DNA from 3 places in the Acetobacter pasteurianus genome. Region 1 is predicted to be linked to each of the others. Evidence: riboswitches for the same ligand, from Rfam matches in the RefSeq annotation. Region 1 holds a riboswitch; each other region holds the start of a gene.
What was found. A riboswitch is a leader RNA that binds a small molecule or an ion and turns the genes downstream of it on or off. The one in region 1 is predicted to bind cobalamin.
Positions count from the first base shown of each region.

Region 1 (5,299 bases):
GAATCTTCCGCAATTTGGCCCATGCGATTGCACGGCCCGCCACCAGTTTTATGCCCGGTTTATAGGGTTCTCTAAACGCAGGCTGTCCGGGCTGAGCATCCTTTCTGAAAGAAATTGGAAAAGTTGCAATTGTGCCATCAAGTTCTGGCAATACCACTTGCATGGCCATATCGGCCCGCGCCAGACCGCGTGGGCTTTCTGCCCACAAAGCCTGTGTGCATCCAGGCTGCAAAAGTTGCAGAATGGGTGCATTAGCCACATCCAATGGTGAAAAACCATTCTGGCTTCGTGCAGAAAAGCACGTAGCATCCAGAACCACATCAGGTTTTGCAGATTGCAGATAAAGGCTTATATCTTTAGAAACAGATGGATCTTTTAAAGATGTAACGTACACAATATCTACGGTGCAGCCACGTTGCGCCAATTCTTGTGCCAAACATTCTGGCCCAGCTACATCCCCTACCAGCAAATGCGCACGGTAAAGGAGTATCACTGCCTTTATCTGTATTTGAGCTAAGGCAGCAGCAGGAGAATAAGAACGATATACACCCCATGCTGGCAATGCTTTAGGGCGCGTTCCCTTATCTTCCTGCATACCCGCAAGTGCAGACATGAGCGCCAATGCAGCGCAAATGTTATCCGGCCCACCTTGCTGAAAAAAACCGTTTAACCGAGTGTAATGTTCTGCGGAAACAGTGGAAAGTTCTGCTAGCCGCACATCATCCCCGGTATGTGCTTCCTGTTGCTGCACATCAGAGCTATGGCTTTGTAACGTATCGCCAGGCAACAAAACCAGCGGCACGCCTGTTTCACGGCTCCATGCCGCTAGTTCTTCTGCTCCATAACGCCAGTAATCCAAACCACCCAATAGCCGCACTACAACGCAGCGTGCTTTTTGCAATGTGGTTTCAATATACAGATCAATCGACATAGGGTGGCGTAACCGTGCAAGGCTTGTAACCTGCAAGGTGGGAAGCAATACGCTTCCTTCAGTTTGAGCGCGCAGCAAGGCTTCTGCATGGCGCAGGGCCAGAAGATCGCTTTCTGTAAAAGAAAGAACAACAAGATCGGCAGAAGGAAGATTGAGATCCTCTGCCACTTCCTGTTCATCAAGCGTCCGGTTTTCCCGCACCAAAAGATGCATAAGCTTACTCCGCCCCTAATCAGGCCGTTACCAATGTGCCGCCAAGAGCCTTGGCTATGGCCGAAGCCTCCAGCCCTTTTTGCCCAATCACGACAATGCGGCCTTCCCGCCCATCGTTGACAGAAAGAGGCCGATCAAATTCGTGCCGAAAACGCGTTCCTACACCCTGCACAGCCAAACGCATGGCCTTACCTGTCACTGCGGCAAAACCTTTCATGCGCAGCACATCATAACGGCGTGCTGTATCTTGCAAGAGCGTTAAAAACTGTTCCACACTCTGCTGCTCGGGCACACGCACCACAAAGCTTTCGAAGTCATCATGTTCGTGTTCGCCATCTTCTGCATCATGATGAGAAGGACGAGCGGCCAGGTCTGCTTCTGCCGCAGCGCCAATACCAAGCAATATGGCGGGGTCCACCTTGCCTTCCGTGGCACGTACAATCTGCACAGGCCGCGGTGCTGTACGGCGGATTTCATCTTCAACACGTGCGAGCGCATCTGCATCCAGCAGATCTGTCTTGTTCAACACCACAAGATCTGCGGCGTTGATCTGATCTTCAAAAACCTCCGCCAATGGATTGTCATGATCCAGAGAAGGATCTGCCGCACGTTGCTGGGCAATAGCTTCCGGGTCATCTGCGAAACGGCCAGTGGATACTGCAGGTGCATCCACTACGGTTATCACGCCATCCACAGTCATACGGTTACGCACCGTTGGCCAGCCAAAAGCCTTGAGCAATGGCTTGGGTAACGCCAAACCGGATGTTTCAATAACCACATGCTCAGGCGGGTCGGCCCGATCTAACAGGGCTTCCATAGTTGGCAGAAAATCATCTGCTACCGTGCAGCACAGGCAGCCATTGGTCAGTTCGACAATATCATCTTCCTTGCAGCCTTCCACGCCACACCCGCGCAGGATTTCTCCATCAATGCCGAGAGAACCAAATTCGTTCACCACTACGGCAATGCGGTGCCCTGCTGCACGTTGAAGAAGATTGCGCAAAAGGGTTGTTTTACCTGCCCCTAAAAAACCAGTGATAATGGTTACAGGCACGCGAGATGCGATTGTCATGAAGGCTCCTGTTCATCATAAAGTTGTGCGGGAACACGCCCCAGCACCATATTGGAAAGAGATGCCGGACGGCGCGAAGGCATAACTGTTCCCCGCGCGGATTTTGCATAGAGCTGGGCATACGCCAGAAGATCTTCTGCTTTTTCGGCACCCAGATGCCCTAATAACCATGTCCAACGCTCTGGCATGGCAATGGCTGCCGTGCATCCGCGATCACAGGCGGCCAGACACTGAACCTGACGCAACAGAACCGGAGCTTCCTGCCCATTAACTTCTGCTTCCTGCACCAAAGCCTGCAAGCGTGCATACAACTGAGCACCCGGCGGCTGATCCATAGCAGGTCCACCACGCCGACACGTAACGCACACATGCAAAACAGGACGATTCTGAGGTGATTTTTGAGAAGAATCGGATGCTTCGGCCATGCTGTATCCCTGAAAGAACTGCCATTCTAAAAGAACAGCTACTTGAAGGGGTGCAGTAACCCGGCGCCCCTACCTCAGAGATAGCAGAGGAAATATACCCCATGGTACATCTATGCCTGCCGGGCACCCCGCCAGCAGCAACGCCAGAACTTAATAAATAAGGCCTACCTGCGTGCTTACGCATACAGGCACCAATGGCAGGTTTCCTGGCTTGTACCCACATATGCCCTGCCTTACAGGCCAGAACATAAATCAGCGCTCCCTACCTTCCCAGCCTGCACGAAGGCCAGTGGCATATTGGACCCTAAAGCCCATACGGAACACCATGGGTAACTTACAGTTGCGGGGGCAGCGACGGCCTTGCACCGTTCTTCCCTTTTCATCCCGTAAAGGACACCATTAGCCCGCGCACAATGCGCATAAGCTGCCTTTGCTTTCAACCCGCAGTTTTAATCCTGCAACTTTAAAGCCTGCTGATCTGAAACAGGATTTAGGCTTCACGCTAATGTTCCTGTGCTTTGCAGCCCTATTTCCATTATTGACGCGCAAAACAGCTATGTTATATTCGTATGAATATACTTTATATATCAAATATTCTTTCGCTAACTAATGAGGATTCCATGACCTCCCCACGCGTTCTGCCCACGCTGGATGAAACGCGTTTTTCAGACATGGCACTTACTTTCCGCATCATGCGGTTAGCCACAGTCTGGCGCACGCAACTGGACCGGGCCTTACGCCCGCATGGCATGACATTGGCCAGCATGCGCCCCATGGCTTATTTGATGATGATGCCCGACGGGGCCACACAAAGTGACCTTGCCGCCGCCATGAATGTGGATTGCTCTGCACTGGTGCGTATTCTTGATTTATTAGAAAAACAAAAGCTGATCACACGCCTGCAGGATACGCGGGACCGACGTGCCAAAAAACTTGTGCTCACTTCTGCTGGGCAGGAAAGATGTGCGCTGTTCCATACCATTGCAGCACAACTTGAACAGAACGTTCGCCAGAACCTTAATGAAGATCAGGTGCGTAGCTTAATTCATGATCTTTCCTGCATGCTGGAAACACATCATGAGCGCTAGATCTGAGCAAAGCAGTCATACGCTCTTTTCCTTTAGCGCTGCGCTGTCTCGCTGCTTACCGGGCTTTTTTTCTGATGAAGCCCAATGGAATACTTTTAAGGCCACCGCAGGCTATTCTGCCCGCGTGTTTTTATGCATCGGCATCGCCGTTTTTCTGGCGTTTATGTTCCAGCTCCACTCTCCCCTCAGTGCAGCCACAACTGTTCTTATTGTGGCAAACCCAACTGTAGGGGCCATGGTTTCCAAAAGTGTCTGGCGTGTTATTGGCACAGTTATTGGGGCCGTTATCAGCATTGGCATTATGGCTGTATTTGTGCAGTCTCCCGTTCTGTATTTTGCGGCTCTTTCTGTCTTTGTAGGCATAGCCTGCATGGTTGCCACGTTTCTGCGCTTCTTTCGTGCCTATGCTGCTGTGCTGACCGGTTATACAATTGTTATTATTGCTGCACCCGCTTTTGCAGACCCAGACAATATTTTTCTGTCTGCAATGGGGCGCCTGTCTGCCGTGGTAACAGGCGTGGTGGTAACGGCCTGCGTGTTTATGGTAACAAGCCCTCGCAAGCCCAGCGCCGTTTTGGAAAAACTGGGAAATGCTTTTCGTGATACCATTCTCCACGCAAAAAACTTTCATGCGCAGGAAGGCCTTTCTTCTGCACCGGAAGAACATGCCGCAGAAGAAAACAACCCTTCCGAAATAACAGATACCACAACCACGGGCACAGCATTCCGTAGTTTGCCACAGCCCCTTTATGATAGCCGCAGCCGCCTTCTGGCTGGCATGGCAGGCTTAACTCCTGCCATAGAATTTGCCGCCGCAGATGACCCCGATATGCAGGCCCGTATTTCTAACCTGCGTCTGGCACTTAATCGTTTAACCGGGCTAATTGTCAGTTATCATCCTTATTGGTTAAATCTCTCTTTAGTGGATGCACAATCACGCCCTGTGCATCAATATGTTGCCGAAACCTTAGAGCAAATTCTGCATCTTACAGAGCAACCTGGCTGGTTAGAAAACCCCACACCAGTATCTGCCTGCCTGCATGACTGCCTGAAAAACCTGGAGCAACTTTCACGCAACAACCCGGCACCCAGCTTGCTGGCAACGCTGGATAATACGCGTGATATTCTGGTACAAATAGATCTGGCCCTATACGATCTGACAAGCCTGCGCCGTGATCGTGAATCCTCCTACACACGCCAGTATCTGGAATGGCCCGTTGCCTTGCGCAATGGCGTGCGTGGCATGTTTATTGCGCTTCTGGCTGGCATGTTATGGTATGTGTTCCATTGGAGCGCAGGCCCTATGCTGATCCTGTATGTGGTGGCAGCTTCAAGCCTGCTTTCAACTGCTCCCTCCGCTGGTAAAGCTAGCCCCATGATGGCAACAGGCACTATGTTGGCAGTGCCTATGGGGTTTTTATGCCATTCCCTTTTCTTGCCCCGCATAGATGGCTACCCGCTTTTATGGCTGACTCTCTGCCTGTTTCTGCTACCCGGTGTATGGCTGCAGTTTCACCCACGCTACAGCATTGGCGCATTTGGGTATGCGGTGTTTTTCACCATGCTGCTC
Region 1 covers NZ_CP039846.2:1,597,264-1,602,562, reverse strand. The annotation lists gene cobN (cobaltochelatase subunit CobN) at 1-1,144, opposite strand, end outside; gene cobW (cobalamin biosynthesis protein CobW) at 1,164-2,216, opposite strand; gene FCN51_RS20940 (DUF1636 family protein) at 2,213-2,641, opposite strand; cobalamin riboswitch at 2,821-3,057, opposite strand; gene FCN51_RS20935 (MarR family winged helix-turn-helix transcriptional regulator) at 3,211-3,729, shown strand; gene FCN51_RS20930 (FUSC family protein) at 3,719-5,299, shown strand, end outside.

Region 2 (5,299 bases), 800 kb from region 1:
ACTCCCCCCTTGGCTGGAATTGAACGTATCATGAAAATGCTCTGCCCCCACAAGCAGAGATCCATATTTGTCCAGATTAACAGTGCCGTGCCAGTCTATTTTAATGCGGCTGGTGCGGTAATATGTGGGGTCATACTGCAAGGCATCGCCTTCCAGCGTGGTGCCGGTTTCTGTCCAGCTTCTGCGGCCCGTCATATACCCCAGACCAATCACCTGATCGAACCTGCCCCCGAAGGAGGACAGATGCGCCGTGCCCCGCACAATGGCCTGATTTTGCGTGGTGTGTTCACGCTCGCTTCCCACATCACCGTAATATCCTAGGCGGCTGTAATATTCATCTTCCATATTATAGGCGCTGTAGGTGTGCAGGTTGCTCTGAATCAGCCGAGCCGTGAGCCCCAGATCAAAATTATGGGTGACATCATAGCCAAGGCGAATGTTAGCGGAGCGGTTATCGTTTCTGTCCCCCCGGTGGCGCTGTTCCTTGTCTGCGCCAAAATAGCGGCCGATATAGCGTGGGATTTCATGAAAACCATCCTGCCGGTAATGGGAAAGCTCAACATTGTAATGGAACTTTCCCTTACTGCCGCGCGCGCCCATAACTTGGTTAAACGTGCCGTAAGATCCACCTTCCACCCGCACAAAAGGCGTAAACCTGCCCTGCCCCTGTGCTGTGGTAATATCAATAACCCCGGCCATGGCATCTGCCCCGTACAGGCCGCTTTGTGGCCCGCGCAGAATTTCTATGCGGCCCATGCCATCGGTTACAAACTGAGCAGCATCAAACGCACCAGAGGTGGAACTGCCATCGTTAATATCCATGCCATCCAGCCGCACTTTCACCTCGTTGGCATTGTTGCCGCGCATGAAAATGGAGGTGGTGCCGCCAAAGCCGCCAGAGCGCACCACATTCAACCCCGGTTGGCGGGCCAGAATATCTGTAAGCGTACGGCGCTGCTGGGTGAGGATCTGCTGTTCGGTCACAATCGTCATGGCCGTGCCAATTTCATCCGCCCGCATGGGGTGGCGTGCTGCACTTACCGTAACGTAATCCGGGTAAGCCTGTGTGCTGCGGGCCTGCACAGCCTGCGTGCCCTCCGCCCCGGTAGAAACAGGCGCATTTTGCGCCGGAGCGGTGGAAGCCACTTTGGCAGCAACAGTGTTTTTACCCGTTGATGTGGTGGGGTTTGCAACATCTGCGGCCATAGCGGCAGTGGTTTCTACCAGCAACAGGGAAGAGCCAGTAAGCAAAAGAGTTTTTAGGCGCATGGGTTAAGGCAATCTCGCGGTTTAACAGCGTTGCCACGAGACTTGGCCCGGCTTTTTCCACCACAGGGCACAAACCACCCCATTGGCTGACCGCTTGCCCAGCCTGCCAGCACACCCCGGCTGACATGCCCCGTCTGCAACTGTGTGCTGATGGCAGGTCTCCTGGCTTGCGGTTTTTCGGTTGTGGCACCCCTTCCCGGAAAGGTTTGTTCCAGTGGGCCAGCGCTTGGCGCTGTGTGTGCACATCCATGCCGCTTACAGTTGCGGGGACAGCCCGGGAATATCGCAAAACCATTGCAGGCAATGGCGCGGGCACCCGGTTCCCTTTTCATTCCCCTAGGGGGGAAACCATCATGCGGTGTGGTTTACAGGCTGGGGGTGGCTTGTCAACAAAAGCACACCCCAGCGCGGCGGCTGGCTTTAGGCTTCACGCGGGAGGCGCTGGGACTGGGAGCGAATAACCTGCTCCTCATAATCCAGTTCCTGCTGGAGCTTCCATTCTGTCTGGTCATTGATCTCGCTGCGTGATGTCATATCCCGCATGGCCTGCCGTTCGGCCCGTAGCAGTTGCAGGCGCAGCGCCAGTTCCATACGCGCATGGCGTAGCGCGCGGCTGCGGTCTAGCGGCGTGATGCGCGGCGTTTCGTCCTCTTCTTCCAAACGGCTGTGATAAAGCTGGTACAGGCGGTCTATCACCTCCTGCCGCAGGGCTTCATCTGCGGCATTTTGCCCCTCCGGCTTGGCAAGTGCTGTGCCTTTGGGGGTGGGGACTGGCGGTTGCGCCCGCGCTTTTGTCAGCACCGCAAGGGCTGCGCGTATCAGCTTCTGGCGGGCCATGTTTTCTTCCTGCGCGTTCTTGTCCACCGTTTCCTGCGGCAAAAAGCGCAGGCACAGCGGGATGAACACGCTGGCTGCCAACAGGGAGAGAACAATTACGCCTGTAGCGGCCACCACCACGGCATCGCGCATGGGAAAGGCATCCGTGCCATCTGTGCCTTCTGGCAGGGAAAGCACAGCCGCCAGCGTAACGGCCCCGCGCACGCCAGCGAATGTCAGCAACATGCTGCCTGCAAAACCTGTGGGTTCAAACGGCAGGCTGCCAATGCGCGCCACCACCCAACGGCCAAAAACGGATGTCCATACACCTGCAAAGCGCATGGCCAGCATGATGGCGTATATCTGCACCACAAACAGGCCAACCTGCCACAAGGCCACATCGTATTTATGGCCCAGCGCCACGCCATGTTGCAGAAGTTCTGGCAACTGCATGCCCAGAAACAAAAAGATAAGCGCGTTAAAAACGTAGCTGACAATGTTCCAGACTGTTGTGGCCTGCAGGCGGGTAAAAGTGGCGGTGTCCTCTATCATGCCGGAAAGTTTGAGCACCATGCAGCCTGCCACGGCGGCCAGAATGCCCGAACATTCAACCGCTTCTGCCGCGGCGTACATTAAAAACGGCAAGAGCAGCACAAAGATGATCTGGGATTGCGGATCATCATACCCACGGCGCACCAGCACGCGGTTGAGCTTAACAGCCAGCCATGCCACCGCAGCGCCTACCAGCAGACCACCCAGCGCCACCATTAAGAATGTGCCAAAAGCCTGCCTGTATGAGAACTCACCCGTAAGGGCATCGGCCATGGCAAAGCGAAAGCACACAAGGCCGGAGGCATCATTAAACAGGGCCTCGCCCGATAAAATCTGCAACAGCCGGTTGGGCACCTTGCGCCCTTCAATAAGGCTGGAAACCGCCACCGTATCTGTGGGGGAAAGTGCGGCCGCCAGTGTAAAGCAGATGGGCAGGCCCAGCTCTGGCACAATCCAGTGGATGGCATAGCCACATACCAGCGTGCTGAGCACCACAAGCCCAAAGGCCAGAAACAGAATGGGGCCGCGCAGTTCTGCAAACTCACGCAATGGCATGCGAAATGAATCTGCAAACAACAATGGCGGCAGAAACACAAACATGAACATGTCTGGCTGCAGGCTGACATGCATGCCCGCCACCGCAGCAAACACACCCAGAATGATAAGGATAACCGGCTGCGGCACCTTCTGTTTAAACAGGGCAACAAGCAGGCTGCTGACTGCCGCCAGCAAAAGCAGCAGCAGAATGTTTTCTATGGTCAACATGGCCTGCGCTCTTTGGGCGTGTTTAGGTGTTTATGCAACGGACATTCTGCACATACACGCTCGCTTTACGGAATAGCGGAAACAGGGCGCAAAACCTGCTGGCGCACCAGCTCTTCCAACCATGTAGCAAACACCTGCACCCGCATGGAAAGATGCCGCCTGTGCGGGTAAAGCAGCGCCATAGGCAATGGGGCCGCACGCCACTGGGGCAGTATTTCCACCAACTGGCCTGTGTGCAGGTAAGAGCGCACATCGTAAGCGGGTATCTGAATAACCCCCAGCCCGGCCAGTGTGCAGGCAATGAGGGCCTCTGCGCTGTTAACCGTTACGCGGCCCGGCACATCCAGCATGTGGGTGTGGCCGTGTTCCTCCCACTCCCACTGTTCTACCCGACCATTCTGGGGGGAGGCATAACGCACGGCCTCGTGCCCTTTCAGCAAATCTGTCGGGCATTGGGGCGTGCCATGCTGCTTAAGATATGTGGGGCTGGCCACGTTTATGAGTTCAAGCTCCCCCATGCGGCGGGCAATCAGGCCAGAATCCTGCAAGGGGCCAACGCGCAGCACGCAATCCAACCCATCTTCCACCAAGTTCACGGCCCTGTCCGTTACCCCTAGCTCTACCGAAAGACCGGGATATGTTGCCAAAAAATCGGGCAAGGCCGGGGCTACAATCAGCCGCCCAATGCGGCCGGGCATATTGACGCGCAGCACACCCTGCACAGCGCTTTCACTCTGGCGGAACAGGTTTTCCGCTTCCTCCACATCCGCCACAAGGCGCAGACAGTGTTCGTAAAACGCGGCGCCATCTGGCGTGGGGGTAACGGTGCGTGTTGTGCGCGTAAGCAAACGTGCCCCCACGCGGCTTTCTAGCTGCTGCACGGCAGCGGATACGCTGGAACGCGGCATGCCCAAGGTTTCTGCCGCGTGGGTAAAACTGGCGGCCTCTACCACACGGGCAAAAATGCGAAAAAGATCTATTCTATCCATGCGCGTTAGCCTTTTGGGCTGCCACCCGATTGTTCGGGAAATCTGGCAAGTGTTGTCAGAACAGGCAGCTTTATCCGCCTACTGTAGCTGATACGGTAGCAAGAGAAAACGGGAGCCACATCCATCGGCCCCCGATACATGCAAGGGAGCACCCAACATGGTAGACCACAGCATTAAAGGCAAAACCGTTCTGATAGCCGGTGGGGCCAAAAATCTGGGCGGGCTGATTGCGCGGGATCTGGCAGAACATGGCGCCAAGGCCATTGCCATCCATTACCATAGCGCGGCCAGCAAGCCAGAAGCCGATGCCACAGTGGCCGCTGTAAAAGCGGCAGGCGCGCAGGCTGAGGCTTTTCAGGCTGATCTGACACAACCCGGAGCAGTAGCCAAACTATTTGCAGATGCAAAAACGGCTTTTGGTGCGCCAGACATTGCCATTAACACCGTGGGCAAAGTGCTGAAAAAGCCGATTGCAGACACCACAGATGAAGAATTTGATGCCATGTTCACCATCAACACCAAGGTGGCGTATCAGTTCATCCGTGAAGCCGGAAAACATCTGGCCGATAATGGCAAGCTGCTCACATTGGTCACATCTTTGCTGGGGGCTTACACGCCGTTCTATTCCACCTATGCGGGTTCCAAGGCTGCGGTAGAACACTTCACCCGTGCAGCCTCCAAGGAATATGGCGCGCGTGGCATTTCTGTTAACGCCATTGGCCCTGGCCCCATGGATACGCCGTTCTTTTACGGGCAGGAAGGCGCAGATGCCGTGGCTTACCACAAAACCGCTGCGGCACTTTCTCCCTTTAGCAAAACAGGCCTGACAGACATTGAAGATATTGCACCCTATGTGCGCTTTATTGTTTCTGAAGGTTGGTGGATGACTGGCCAGACCATTTTGGTAA
Region 2 covers NZ_CP039846.2:797,311-802,609, forward strand. The annotation lists gene FCN51_RS17175 (TonB-dependent receptor plug domain-containing protein) at 1-1,269, opposite strand, end outside; cobalamin riboswitch at 1,405-1,637, opposite strand; gene FCN51_RS17180 (Na+/H+ antiporter) at 1,690-3,402, opposite strand; gene FCN51_RS17185 (LysR family transcriptional regulator) at 3,468-4,391, opposite strand; gene FCN51_RS17190 (SDR family oxidoreductase) at 4,549-5,299, shown strand, end outside.
Region 2: it holds a riboswitch for cobalamin, as region 1 does, so the genes downstream of both, FCN51_RS17175 (TonB-dependent receptor plug domain-containing protein) here and FCN51_RS20940 (DUF1636 family protein) in region 1, are expected to answer to the same signal.

Region 3 (5,299 bases), 240 kb from region 1:
AAAAGCCAGTTTCGGAACGTGATGAGGGATTTTTTCTCCCATGTGGCGGTGGAAGCCCGCAGCAGATAAGCCCCCAAGGCCACTTCTCGCAAAGGGGTTTGCGTAGGCTGCACGCGCACCAGATGGCCTGTTTCAAGATCATTTCCCAGCAGGAAAATATTGCCCAGGGCGATGCCTTCTCCAGCGCGCGCAGCAGCCAATGTAATATGGGCCTGCCACAGGCGCGTTGCGGCTGGCAGTTTTGTGCAGGCAACATTTTGTGCATGAAACCAAAGTTTCCATTCGGCTTCATCTTCTTCCTGCAACAAGGGCGCGCGCAGCAAATCTGCCGTTGTGCGGGGTTGGCCGCCCAGTTCTGTCAGGCAGATGGGGGCCGCTACCGGAAACACATCCGGCCGTGCAATAATCATGCTGCGCGTATTGCGTGGCTCGGCTAACGGAGCATCATCCCGTACATAGCCGATATGGGCATGATTATCTGTTTCCACGCCAGTAACATGAAACGCCGTATTGGCATCTACCGGGCGCAGCATGATTTCCAGTTGAGGGTGTGCACGCCGAAAAGTGGAAAGCCGCGGCAGCAGCCAATGATAAGCAAATCCATGCGCACAGGTAATGGTAAGGGGCGGCGTATGGTTGCGAATATCTGCTGTAGCTGTCGCCAGTTCTTCCAATAATGGGGTGATGCGGGAATAATAGGTATGCCCTGCAAGTGTAAGGGTTCCCGTTTCCTTATCTCGCAAAGGGGTGCCTAGAATATTTTCCAGATCCCGAATGTGGCGGCTGATGGCGGCGTGATCTACGCGCAACTCTGCTGCTGCCCGTCTGATACCGCCCGTGCGTGCAAATGCCGTAAAGGCATTGAGCATGGCTAGAGGTGGAATGCGGTATCGTTGGTCCATAAGTCGCCAGTCAGGGAAAAGTCTGGAGAAACAGGTGGGTTAAAATGAGAGTTCTGGCAAGAGTGATGCACGTATATTCAGCCAAAGATTGAAATATAAGGCCAAAATAAGGTAAGGGTTACGCCACCTTACAACGGTCCCGCGCAAGCGGGTTTGAAAGGGAATGCCGGAGGCTCCAGTACCAGGAACCCAGTCGGCAACTGCCCTCGCAACTGTAGGCGGAGAGCGTATTACTCCTTGGCCGTATAAAGCGGCAGCCACTGGTGGCAACATCGGGAAGGCTGAGTAACGTGCCATGACCCGCAAGTCAGGAGACCTGCCGTTGTTGTCTTGTTTAACCGCCGGGCGAGGGAGCCGGAGGTGGATAATGTACTATGTTTACTCCGCCACTTTTGGCAGGTTTTTCTCGTAATCCCTTTGGTTGTTTTACCTTCATGCTGCGCGGTGAAGTGTAACAATGCCTTTCCCTACAAACAGAATTTGGAAGAGATTTCCGTATTCTCTGCATTGTTTGCTTCTGGCCGGAGGGGTGTTGGGCAACTTGCCCATCCTAGCGCATGGTGAAGAGACGCAGGTTGAGCAGGACCGTCGTCGTTTAGGCAATTCAGGGCCGTTGATTGAACAGATTGACCCGGCCACGGTGCGGGATTCCCAGCGTGCGGCAGAGGCAGCGGCTTCCGAGAAAAAAGGCGATGACACGCCAGACATGAGTGACCACCTGCTGGGCAACATGTGGGGCGCGCGGGATTGGATGGCCAGACACGGCATCAGCTTTGACATTCAGGAAGTGGATGAACTGTGGGGCAATGCCACAGGGGGCACGGCCTCGGGGGCTGATGGCGCCAGCGGGTCGGGCACCGGCCCCGCCTATGATGGTGTGACCATGCCCACCCTGACGGTCGATCTGGAAAAGCTGATCGGCCTGAAGGGCGGCACATTCAATGTCAGCGCCCTGCAGTTGCGCGGGCGCTCCATCTCGCAGGATCATCTGGCCAACTTCAACCCTGTCAGCGGGTTCGAGGCCGATCGTTCCACACGCCTGTTTGAGCTGTGGTATCAGCAGTCCTTTTTGGACGGCAAGCTGGACGTCAAGATCGGGCAGCAGGATCTGGATACCGAGTTCCTGATCAGTGATTACGGGGCTTTGTATCTGAACTCCAACTTCGGCTGGCCCATGGCGCCATCGGTCAACCTGTATGCCGGTGGGCCATCCTGGCCGCTGTCTTCTCCGGCCATTCGCATCCGGTATCGTCCCTCAGACAAGTTCACCTTCATGTTTGCCGCAGCGGATGACAACCCGCCGGGCAATCGCAACAACTCCTTTGGCATCCAGAACGGCGGCAACAGTGCAGATCCCACCAATCAGAATACTCATGATGAAGATGGCGCCAACTTCAACATGGGCACCGGTGCGCTGCTGATTACCGAACTGCAATATGCCCTCAACCCCCAACCCGATGACATGTCGCATGTCACTCAGGACCCCGGTCTGCCGGGTATCTACAAGCTGGGTGGCTATTACGATACGGCCAAATTCCCTGATTACCGCTACAACAATCAGGGCAAGGCTTTAGGGAGTGCGGCGGACACTACGGGCATTCCGCGGTGGGATCGGGGTAACTGGATGGTCTATGGCATTATTGACCAGATGATCTGGCGGCCCTCGCTCCAGTCCCCTCAATCTGTAGGTGTTTTTGCGCGTGCCACAGGCAATGGGGGAGATCGCAACATGATCAGCTTTGCTATTGATGCGGGCATCAACCTCAAGGCGCCCTTCAAGGGGCGTGACAATGACACGGTGGGTCTGGGCTGGGGCATTGGCCGGGCCTCTTCTGGCCAGCGGCGGTATGACCGTAACTCCGGTGCACCTGTGCAGGGCAATGAGAACCATCTGGAACTCACCTATCAGGCACAAGTGATGCCGTGGTGGGTCATGCAGCCGGACTTCCAGTATGTCTGGCATCCCTCTGGCGGTGTGACTGACTGGACAGGTAATCGTCTCGTCGGGAACGAAGCCATCTTCGGCCTCCATTCCAATATCACTTTCTAGGGACGGGGAGAGCAGCAGGCGTGTTCGGAATACTCTTGCTGTCAGGCTTTGTCATTCTATGATGAGGGCTGACCAAACCATGACGTTCTGTTTCAAACTCTTTTGTGCCTGCTCCGGTAGGCTTTATTAAAAAGGATACAACATCATGAACACATCCGTTCATACAGCTATGCCGGTTGCGGCAGCGGGCCAGAGCATTCCGGTTCGTGCCATTTTGCCTTGGGCTGTTTTCGGCCTGATTGTTTCTGCACTGCTGCTCTACTTTGTGGGTGCAGAGCAGGGTGCCACTTCCCTGATTTCCGGACACGCCGTGCATGAGTTTGTGCATGATGGCCGCCATCTGCTTGGTTTCCCCTGCCACTAAGGCATTAGAAGAAAGTTTTACTCATGGTTGGTCGTCTTTTAGCCCGCGGCATGGTCGCGGGCATTCTGGCTGCATTGCTTTCTTTTGTATTTGCAAAGATTTTTGGTGAACCGCAGGTGGCTTTGGCCATTGCGTTTGAAGCAGCGCAGGATGCTGCAGCTGGTGCCGCGCCAGAACCTGAAATGGTAAGCCGTGGTGTGCAGGCATCTTGGGGGCTGCTTACTGCGGTGCTGATGTACGGTGCTGCATATGGCGGTATTTTTGCAATTGTTTTTGCATTTGCTTACCAACGCCTTGCAGCATTAAGCCCGCGTTCTATGGCATTGTTGCTTTCTGGTATTGGGTTTTTAACATTTGTGCTGATACCAGATCTAAAATATCCACCAAACCCACCCGCAGTAGGTCAGGAAGAAACCATTGCTTTGCGGACGGAAATGTATTTTGCAATGGTTGGTCTTTCCATTGCAATTTCCATGATTTCTCTGTCGGTGGGGCGGGCGCTTTCTAACGTGATAGGATGTTGGAACGCGACTGTATGCAGCATTGTGCTCGGGCTTGTGCTTGTTGCCGCGGTGCAGTTTGGTTTGCCAGATATCAATGAAGTGCCAGACAATTTTCCTGCTGTAGTGCTATGGCGTTTTCGAGAAGCATCTATAGGTATGCAAATTGTTTTGTGGTCTGTTTTGGGGCTGGTTTTTGGTGCTCTGGCAGAAAAATGCCTACCATCACCCAATGGTGCCATGCGGAAGACTGCTTGATTTTTTGGTTGTTGGTATAAGTAGGATTTATGGAAAATTTATTTTCCGTAAATCCTACTAAAATAAATCTTTTCAAAGATTTTATGTGCGTAATGCACATTTATAAAAAAGCATTTCCTGACATTGTATTGTTCTGTGTTTTTAGAACATCAATTTGCAGGAAATGCTTTTTTATATCTCTCTCCTAGAAAGTGATATTGGAGTGGAGGCCGAAGATGGCTTCGTTCCCGACGAGACGGTTACCTGTCCAGTCAGTCACACCGCCAGAGGGATGCCAGACATACTGGAAGTCCGGCTGCATGACCCACCACGGCATCACTTGTGCCTGATAGGTGAGTTCCAGATGGTTCTCATTGCCCTGCACAGGTGCACCGGAGTTACGGTCATACCGCCGCTGGCCAGAAGAGGCCCGGCCAATGCCCCAGCCCAGACCCACCGTGTCATTGTCACGCCCCTTGAAGGGCGCCTTGAGGTTGATGCCCGCATCAATAGCAAAGCTGATCATGTTGCGATCTCCCCCATTGCCTGTGGCACGCGCAAAAACACCTACAGATTGAGGGGACTGGAGCGAGGGCCGCCAGATCATCTGGTCAATAATGCCATAGACCATCCAGTTACCCCGATCCCACCGCGGAATGCCCGTAGTGTCCGCCGCACTCCCTAAAGCCTTGCCCTGATTGTTGTAGCGGTAATCAGGGAATTTGGCCGTATCGTAATAGCCACCCAGCTTGTAGATACCCGGCAGACCGGGGTCCTGAGTGACATGCGACATGTCATCGGGTTGGGGGTTGAGGGCATATTGCAGTTCGGTAATCAGCAGCGCACCGGTGCCCATGTTGAAGTTGGCGCCATCTTCATCATGAGTATTCTGATTGGTGGGATCTGCACTGTTGCCGCCGTTCTGGATGCCAAAGGAGTTGTTGCGATTGCCCGGCGGGTTGTCATCCGCTGCGGCAAACATGAAGGTGAACTTGTCTGACGGACGATACCGGATGCGAATGGCCGGAGAAGACAGCGGCCAGGACGGGCCACCGGCATACAGGTTGACCGATGGCGCCATGGGCCAGCCGAAGTTGGAGTTCAGATACAAAGCCCCGTAATCACTGATCAGGAACTCGGTATCCAGATCCTGCTGCCCGATCTTGACGTCCAGCTTGCCGTCCAAAAAGGACTGCTGATACCACAGCTCGAACAGGCGTGTGGAACGGTCGGCCTCGAACCCGCT
Region 3 covers NZ_CP039846.2:1,359,993-1,365,291, forward strand. The annotation lists gene FCN51_RS19830 (LysR substrate-binding domain-containing protein) at 1-902, opposite strand, end outside; cobalamin riboswitch at 1,020-1,240, shown strand; gene FCN51_RS19835 (carbohydrate porin) at 1,360-2,952, shown strand; gene FCN51_RS19840 (CbtB domain-containing protein) at 3,098-3,316, shown strand; gene FCN51_RS19845 (CbtA family protein) at 3,340-4,074, shown strand; gene FCN51_RS19850 (carbohydrate porin) at 4,259-5,299, opposite strand, start outside.
Region 3: it holds a riboswitch for cobalamin, as region 1 does, so the genes downstream of both, FCN51_RS19835 (carbohydrate porin) here and FCN51_RS20940 (DUF1636 family protein) in region 1, are expected to answer to the same signal.